DNA from 2 places in the Photobacterium sp. NCIMB 13483 genome. Region 2 is predicted to be linked to the other one. Evidence: predicted binding sites of a transcription regulator. Region 2 holds the regulator's gene; the other holds the start of a gene.

Region 1 (4,840 bases), on a different contig from region 2:
TATGACATTTGCTCTTCGCCATTACCAAAATCACACGCCACAGCTAGCCGATAATGTCTATATAGATATCACAGCAGTCATTATTGGTAAGGTTAACATTGGAACAGACAGTAGTTTGTGGCCTTTGGTTGTTGCGCGTGGGGATGTTAATCACATTCATATTGGCCAACGCAGTAATATTCAAGATGGTTCCATTCTGCACGTTAGTCGAGTTAGCACTACAAACCCTGATGGATATCCACTTATTATAGGTAATGATGTAACTGTGGGTCATAAAGCGATGTTGCATGGCTGTAAGATTGAAGATCGTGTCTTAGTAGGTATGGGAACCATTATTTTAGATGGTGCCATTATTGAACATGATGTCATTATTGGAGCGGGAAGTTTAGTTCCACCAAAGAAACGGCTTTGTTCTGGCTTCCTTTATATAGGAAGTCCTGTTAAACAAATCCGGCCTCTGACAGAACAAGAATTAATGTCATTAACTCAATCAGCAACTAATTATGTTCAATTAAAGGATGAATACCTTAGCCAATAATTATACCTGGTCGTGGTGATGCTATTTATTTAATAACAATATCGCCATTATCATTAAAATCTTCATCCTCAATCATGGCTTCAGCAATATCTTCAATATCAAATCGATATTCAATAAAAGTCGTGATAATAGCTTCTGGTGTTGATAATGCGCATTCACTTTGCTGTTGTAACCATGATAATGGCAACCAACAATTGATCAGTGCGCCACCTTGCTGGGCTGGAAAGTGAATAGCTTGCTGATCTGAATGCCAAGTTTGAATATCAGCAAATAATATATTTTGGTTCATGTAATTTTACTCTTGTAAAAGGCGTCTTAATTCACGTTGTACTTGTTTAGCCCCTGGGCGTAATCCTCGCCATAGCATAAAACTTTCTGCGGCTTGTCCGACTAACATTCCTAAACCGTCAATCGTTTTAAGCGCATTGTATTGTTGCGCCCAGAGATTAAATGCCGTCACACTTGAACCGTAGACCATGTCATAACAACAGGTATGTTGACCGATAACAGCTGTTGGCACGGCAGGAACATGACCACTCAGACTCGCTGAAGTTGAATTAATGATCACGTCAAAACTCTGCTCACCTAAAGCATCAAAAGATAACGCTTCAATATCACCATATTCGGTAAATAGTGCGGCTAACTGTTGGGCTTTGGTCAACGTTCGATTAGTGATAATGAGTGTCTGTGGCTGCTGAGCTAATAAAGGTAAAATCACCCCTCGCGCAGCACCGCCAGCACCGATTAATAAAATACGTTTATCTTTCAGTGCGACCTGTTGTTGCAATAAATCCTGCACCAAGCCTTCACCATCGGTGTTATCACCTAATATACCGCCATCATCGAGGCGTTTTAACGTATTTACTGCACCCGCTAATTGAGCCCGTTGCGTAAGTTGGGTCGCGTACTCAAAGGCTTGTTCTTTAAAAGGCACTGTAATATTACAGCCTTTACCACCATCGGCAAAAAAAGCATCCATTGCAGTTACAAAGCCATCGAGTGCCACTAGCTGACTACAATATTCCATCTTCTGGCTGGTTTGACGGGCAAAAAGGGTATGAATGAAAGGAGATTTACTGTGATTGATGGGATTGCCCACCACGATATATTTGTCCATAGTCCATTACTCAAATAAAAGGGCCGATATATCGACCCTACCACTGGATGAAATTACTGCCAAACATTGCTGCTGCCAATTTACCATTCTCGAGGGTGAAGGTAATCACAACTCAAACGTGCTTCTGCCGAATCTGGCAGGGGTTGATAACAATATTCCCAACGCGCTAAAGGTGGCATCGACATTAAAATAGATTCAGTACGACCACCACTTTGCAAACCAAACAGAGTGCCACGATCATAGACTAAGTTAAATTCAACATAGCGCCCACGACGGTAAAGCTGAAATTCACGCTCACGTTCACCATAAGGTAACCCATACCGTTGAGCAACAATCGGTATATAAGCATCAATAAAACCATGACCAACCGCTTGAGTATAAGCAAAGCATTTTTCAAAGCCCCATAGGTTGAGATCATCAAAAAACAGCCCCCCAATACCTCGCGTTTCATCACGATGGGGTAAAAAGAAATATTTATCACACCATGCTTTATGCTGTGAATAAACATCATCACCAAACGGCGCACAGATCGCTTTCGCAGTATCATGCCAATGCTGACAATCATCATCAAACGGATAAAAAGGCGTTAAATCAAACCCACCACCAAACCACCACACCGGCGCTTCACCGTCTTTTTCTGCGATAAAAAATCGCACATTAGCATGGGATGTCGGCACATAAGGATTATGAGGATGAATCACTAATGATACCCCCATGGCTTCAAACCGTCGTCCCGCAAGTTCTGGACGATGAGCGGTTGCAGAAGCTGGCATCTCATCACCATAAACATGAGAGAAATTAACCCCAGCTTGCTCAAATACCGCCCCATTGTGTAATACACGACTACGACCACCACCACCTTGTTCGCGCTGCCATTGATCTTGTTCAAACTCAGCACCGCCATCTTGTTGTGCCAAAGCCTGACAAATAGTGTCTTGAAGTTGAAGCAAAAAAGTTTTTACGGCAGTTTTATTTAGATCTATCTGGTTACGATCAATCATGGATTACCCCTGACGGAAAATATTACCCGTTTGGGCATCACGAATTTCAGAAGGATTATTGCGTCCTCCCGTCTCACCATTCAATATTGCAGCTAGTTTATCCCCTAGCTGTTGTTCTACATCAGCCACTGTACGCCCCGGCTCAAGTCCGGTTAAATTAGCACTGGTTGAGGTTATCGGTTTACCAAATTCACGACAAAGTTGTTGAACTAACGGATGCGCGGTCACTCGAACTGCGATGGTCGAAAACTGGCCCGTTAAAAAAACAGGAACATTGGCTTTAGTTGGCATTACCCACGTAACAGGCCCTGGCCATGAGGCTAACACCGCTTGTTTTTGTTGCGGTGTTAATTGGCTATCATCGATATACGGCAATAACTGCTCATAATCAGCGGCAATTAAGATCAAACCTTTTTCCATTGGCCGTTGTTTCAATGCCAATAGTTTATTAACAGCCTGTTGATTATCAGGATCACAACCGACACCAAACACAGCTTCTGTTGGGTAACCAATCACTTGACCTTGCTTTAGTGCTGTAACGACTTGTGTAATATTTGCCACAAATTCCCCTGTTTTTATTCAGCTGATATTTTATTTTTAGTTATGGTAATCATCATACCGACACATGCGTAACAACACCATTGATGGTTAATCATAGCGTAACTTTACCAACGCAAACGTTTTCCTTTGCGCTAAATCACCGTATAATGGCGTAAGTTACACTTTAGTTGTTCATTACCTATAGGAGATTGGAATGAAAGTTGGAATTATCATGGGATCAAAATCTGATTGGCCAACCATGCAACATGCAGCGGAAATGCTAGAACGCTTCAATGTTGCCTACGAAACTAAAGTGGTTTCAGCCCACCGAACTCCTCACCTATTAGCGGAATACGCTGAAACAGCACGTAGCCGTGGTATTAGTGTCATTATTGCTGGTGCTGGCGGTGCGGCACATTTACCCGGTATGACTGCCGCTTTTACCAGTTTGCCAGTGCTAGGCGTTCCCGTTCAATCTCGCGCTTTAAAGGGCATGGATTCATTGCTGTCGATAGTACAAATGCCAAAAGGGATTGCAGTTGGCACGCTCGCGATTGGTGAAGCGGGTGCTGCGAATGCAGGATTATTAGCTGCCCAAATAATTGCCACGCATAACCCCGAAGTTTTAGCCGCAGTGGAAGCGTTCCGACAACAACAAACAGATACCGTACTTGATAACCCAAATCCTACTGAGGATGCGTAATGAATCAAGTATTAGTACTGGGTGCTGGGCAGTTAGCACGAATGATGGCGTTAGCTGGTGCACCATTAAATATTACTGTCATCGCCTATGATGTTGTTAGTGCTAATGTTGTACACCCACTGACTCAACAACGCCAATCACTCTCACTGATTGAAGCCATTGCTACTGTCGATGTGATCACTGCTGAATTTGAACATATACCCTCAGATATTTTATCGCTCTGCGCCGCAAGTGGTAAATTTAAGCCTCATCCAGATGCCATCAAGGTCGGTGGCGATCGTCGTATCGAAAAAACATTATTAGATCATGCCAACGTTGCCAATGCGCCCTATTTTGTTATTAATACTCGTGCAGATCTCGATACCGCTATCACGACCTTAGGCCTACCTATAGTGCTAAAAAGTGCTTTAGGCGGTTATGACGGCAAAGGCCAATGGCGCTTAAAAACTCACGATCAAATTGAATCAGTATGGAACGAAATGGTGCACTGCATTGCTGTAACCAATAACCAGGCGATTGTGGCCGAAAAATGGATAGGTTTTGATCGCGAAGTGTCTTTAATTGGGGTTCGTAATGCTATAGGTGAGATTAAAACCTATACCCTCAGTGAAAATGTACACACTGATGGCGTACTCAGCCTTTCAACAGCCATTGTTGGTGACACCACACTGCAACAACAAGCGCAACAGATGTTTACCGCGGTTGCTGAACAACTTAATTATATTGGCGTATTAGCTTTAGAGTTTTTTGAAGTTAATGGTGATTTATTGGTCAATGAAATTGCACCTCGCGTTCATAACTCAGGCCATTGGACGCAACAAGGGGCACAAACGTGTCAGTTTGAAAACCATCTTCGTGCGGTTTGTGACTTGCCATTAGGTGGCACCGAGCTTATTCGTCCAAGCGCCATGCTCAATATTTTAGGACAAGATAACGTACCG
Region 2 (4,840 bases):
CCCATGTTATTTACGCTATCAGTATTGGGTCATTGCTCTTTGCATTATTAAGCTCAATTGCGATTGGACCGATGGATATCAGTTATAAAGATAGTTTTATAGCGTTATTACCTGGAGACCATCAGCTTGCCGCTCATATTAATCTCGTGATCCATCAAATACGTCTACCACGAACATTATTGTGTATTGCTATCGGGGCAATACTGGCTATTTGCGGTGCTGTTCTACAGGGTTTATTTCGTAACCCCCTCGCAGACCCAGGTATTATTGGTATTTCAGGAGGAGCAGGCCTAGGCGCGGCGTTTGCGATCATTTTGTTTACCCCGTTAATGACGCAATATCCATTATTAATGAACATTGGCGCTGTGCCCTTCTTCGCTTTTTTGGGTGGCGCGCTGAGCACATATTTGGTGTATCACCTTGGCACCGATAAAAACGGTACATCTGTCGTGGTAATGCTATTAGCAGGTGTCGCAATTGGTGCTATTTCTGGTGCTGGTTTGGGGCTACTTAACTATATTGCCGATGATCAAGCGCTACGTGATTTTTCATTATGGTCAATGGGATCACTTGCAGGGGCGACTTGGTCAAGTATCTGTCTTGCCTTTGTGAGCCTCATTGTTATCTATTATTATTGTTATCGCCAAGCTAATGCATTGAACGCCTTTTTATTAGGAGAAGCTGAAGCTCGTCATATGGGTGTTAATGTTCAACATCTAAAGCGCAGTTTAATTATTGTATGTGCTGCTGGTGTGGGGATTACCGTTGCTATTACAGGTCCTATTGGCTTTATTGGTCTGGTGATCCCCCATTTAGGGCGCATGATTTCAGGCCCTAATCATAAAACATTATTGCCAATCTCAGCTATTCTAGGTGCTTTAATTTTACTTGTCGCAGATATGATCGCGCGTAGTGCTTTTGCACCACAAGAACTCCCCGTTGGTATTATTACCGCTATTTTAGGCGCTCCATTCTTCATTTATCTATTGAATAAACAAAAAGGCAGAATCGCATGACGGTAACCTCTGCACGCCCAACTGTCATTTCGGCACGTGATTTGCAATTAACATTGGCAGGAAAAGTATTATTAGATGACTTTAATATTGATATAAAAGCGGGTGAAATAACGGCGCTACTTGGGCCTAATGGCGCAGGAAAAAGCACGTTACTTAAAATACTCTGCGGTGAAATAACACCTGAAAGTGGGCAGGTTACATTTTTTAATCGCGATATTGAAGATTGGCAACGATCTGAACTGGCGTGTCATTTAGGTATTTTACCGCAACACAGTTCGCTGTCTTTCGCCTTTACCTGTAAAGAAGTGGTTGAACTTGGCACTATGCCGCTATGTTTGTCACGCCAAGAAATTGACGATATCACCCTCACAACCATGCGTAATACTGATGTTCTTCATCTTGCACCACGCTTATATCCCACGTTATCAGGGGGTGAAAAACAACGAATCCATTTCGCACGCGTGCTAACACAACTCAGTCAAGCTGATGATAAATGTATTCTAATGTTAGATGAGCCAACATCTGCCTTAGATCTCGCCCACCAGCATAAAACGCTACAAATGGCACAAACCATGGCAGCAAAAGGTGCCGCGGTTATCATCGTATTACATGACCTCAACTTAGCTGCGCAATATGCTCAACGTATGGTCATTATTCAACACGGTAAGATTCAAGCCGATGGATCACCATGGCAAGCATTACAGCCTGAAATAATTAACAATGTCTACGGTTGGAACATTTCCGTACATCCCCACCCTGTTCATGGTTATCCTTATCTACTATCCTAGTATTAAAGTTCATCGTCTTTTTGATTATCTCTTGTAAATTTCAGTAAAATTACTGAAATTTACGATTTTTTGTTGATAGTTATCAAATAATTTACTCCCAGACAATTGAAACGTTGCACTACGCGTAACACTCAGTAAAATGTGAACGCAAGCGATTACACTTGAAAAATATGCAATAATTATAAAGCCGCGAATAAATGCGGCTTTTAGTGTTAATACTATTTAAGTATGCAGTAGACACATTATTGGTGCCAAATTGAATAATTAACGAGAGACTTTACCGAAAAACATTGAATTATATTCATCTCAGTAATTACTCAATTTGGTACCTCACGATTAGCTAGAAACATCTCTAGCACCCATTATTAGAAGAATAAATATGGCAACCATTAAAGATGTTGCACGTATGGCTGGCGTTTCAACTACAACAGTTTCACACGTGATCAATAAAACGCGCTTTGTCGCAGAAGCAACACAGAAAAAAGTACTTGCTGCTGTTGAAGAGCTTAACTACGCACCAAGTGCTGTTGCGCGTAGCCTAAAATGTAATACAACCCGTACAATTGGCATGCTAGTCACTAAGTCAACCAACCCTTTTTTTGCTGAGGTTGTACATGGTGTTGAAGAGTATTGCTACCGTGAAGGTTACACGCTCATTTTATGTAACACTGAAGGTAACCTTTCTAAGCAATATGATTACTTGCGCATGCTTGCAGAAAAGCGTGTCGATGGCTTATTGGTAATGTGTTCTGATCTTGATCAGAAATTACTGGATCTACTTGAGCGTCAAAAAGACCTACCAATGGTAGTGATGGATTGGGGTCCAGAAAGCCCACATACTGATAAAATTCAGGATAATGCTGAGCAAGGTGGCTACATTGCGACTAAGTATTTTATCGATCATGGTCATAGCCGTATCGGTTGTTTATCAGGCCACAACGATAAATCAACGTGTCGTGAACGCCTAAAAGGCTTTAATAAAGCAATGGCAGAAGCAAACTTAGCGGTTAACGAAAACTGGATTCTTGAAGGTGACTTTGAGTGTGATTCAGCCGTTGAAGCTGCTGAGAAGTATATTGCAATGACAGATCGCCCAACCGCCATTTTCTGTTTCAATGATATTATGGCAATGGCACTGATCAGTACTTTTGAACAAGCAGGGTTACGCGTTCCTGGTGATATTTCAATTATTGGCTACGACAATATTGATCTTGCGCCTTACTTCGCGCCACCATTAACAACTATCCATCAGCCAAAGCGTCGTTTAGGTAAAACCGCCATTAAGATTTTAATGGAACGCATGAAGAACAAAGATCATGAACCTCAAATCTTTGAAATGACGCCAGCCATCGTTGAGCGCAAGTCAGTAAAGGATTTACGCTAACACGCCCCCTTTTGATTGAGCCAATATTTTTATTGGCTTTTTTATAGCTAATGAATTTCGCTCGATGATCCTACAAAAAATATCTTATTCTCAAAAACATGAACAAACTCACAGATTCATCAGCTTTAATTAATATTAAAACTTACCTTTTTAAAAGATCGAATATAATAGGTCTTGTAAATACATATAATAGTAAGCAAAAGACTTACAAATTATAAATAATACTTCTATATTGATAATATTATTTATAAAGTGATACATGGATGATTTAGAGTAGGAAAATTCTCTCGTAAATAACTTTAATAATAAGTCAATTTACGACTACTTTAATGTTAGGTGACACTCATTTATTCACCGAGTAGAAGTATGGATAAACCAATATTAAAAAACTCATTAAAATTATTAGACCATTTAGGTAATGTTAAATCGCGTTCTATGTTTGGTGGCTTTGGTATTTTCGCAGGCGAAGCAATGTTCGCACTTGTGGTTAATAATAAACTTCACCTAAGAGCAAACGCTAAAACTGAAGAGGAGTTTCAACAAGCGGGATTAGAACCGTACATCTATAAGAAACGTGGGTTTCCTGTAATAACTAAACATTACGCAATTCTTGATGAATGGTGGGAAGAACCTGAAAAAATAATAGAGCAAGCTAAATATTCTCTTGAAGCAGCACTTGCTGATAAAAAAGCAAAAGAATGTTGCGCGCCAGCTAGGATAAAAGATTTACCTAACTTACGCCTATCAAATGAAAGAATGCTCAAAAAAGCAGGTATTCAAACTATTGATCAACTATACGATCTTGGTGCACTCAACGCCTATAAGGCATTACAAAAAACACAAGAGGCATCATTAAGTTTAGAATTATTATGGGCTCTAGAAGGTGCTATACATGGCCAACATTGGTCTGTAATACCAGAAAGTAGACGTAACGAACTGCTCGCAAAACTATAATAAATATATTCGTCAACTGGCTAAGTGACGCTTAAGAATAAAGAGGCTCAGTGCCTCTTTAATTTATTTTATTCGATATCTGCATATAATCTTTCCAAACTATCCTTACTTGAACCTGCACTTCCTCTGAACACATCTTACTGTGTACATTAATTATACAGCACAATTAAAAATACACATTCCATGAAAAAATAGTTATCCAAGATCCTGTTTATTCTTTATATCGAAAATCATAGATACATCCTTCATAAAAACGTATTTTTAACGTTCTTGAACGAATATTTATCCAATACCACACTAAAGCATCATTCACCACATAAAATGTAACAATTCATACATTCATTATTGTTATTTGTTCTTTGTTATATCTAATAATTTTTTGAATAATAAAAATTTTTGTCATTAAATGAAATACAATATCACTTCCCTCGGTCTTGCTACTTAAGAGTCGATGTGATTCTCATTTAATAAGGACATACCTTGCGTATATTAACCAAAAAAACATTCTCATTATGGGTCAAACCTTTGCTATGGCTTCAAAAACGCCATTTTGGCAATATTCTCAATCCCGCGAAACTATGGGGACAAAAACCAGTGCTTTTCTGGTTAGTGGCTTTGTTCTTTGGTTACCTTGATCGTAAAAAATCACCGATTGATGCAGTGATACGTTCATTAGTCTGTGTACGAGTATCACAACT

The links. The regulator PurR, encoded in region 2, represses purine synthesis genes. The targets are predictions, from matches to a motif close to TNANGNAAACGTTTNCNTNA.
Region 1: purE (5-(carboxyamino)imidazole ribonucleotide mutase) is a predicted target of PurR. The motif match lies at 3,326-3,345, and genes of this name have one in related genera.

The regions. Positions count from the first base shown of each region.
Region 1 is NZ_PYLV01000033.1:334-5,173, forward strand. It holds gene C9I86_RS18375 (gamma carbonic anhydrase family protein) at 2-538, shown strand; gene C9I86_RS18380 (DUF1488 domain-containing protein) at 564-827, opposite strand; gene aroE (shikimate dehydrogenase) at 834-1,655, opposite strand; gene hemF (oxygen-dependent coproporphyrinogen oxidase) at 1,736-2,656, opposite strand; gene tsaC (L-threonylcarbamoyladenylate synthase type 1 TsaC) at 2,660-3,217, opposite strand; gene purE (5-(carboxyamino)imidazole ribonucleotide mutase) at 3,411-3,899, shown strand; gene C9I86_RS18405 (5-(carboxyamino)imidazole ribonucleotide synthase) at 3,899-4,840, shown strand, end outside.
Region 2 is NZ_PYLV01000011.1:9,331-14,170, reverse strand. It holds gene C9I86_RS10440 (iron ABC transporter permease) at 1-1,016, shown strand, start outside; gene C9I86_RS10435 (heme ABC transporter ATP-binding protein) at 1,013-1,804, shown strand; gene purR (HTH-type transcriptional repressor PurR) at 2,184-3,188, shown strand; gene C9I86_RS10425 (TfoX/Sxy family DNA transformation protein) at 3,555-4,142, shown strand; gene C9I86_RS10420 (carboxymuconolactone decarboxylase family protein) at 4,623-4,840, shown strand, end outside.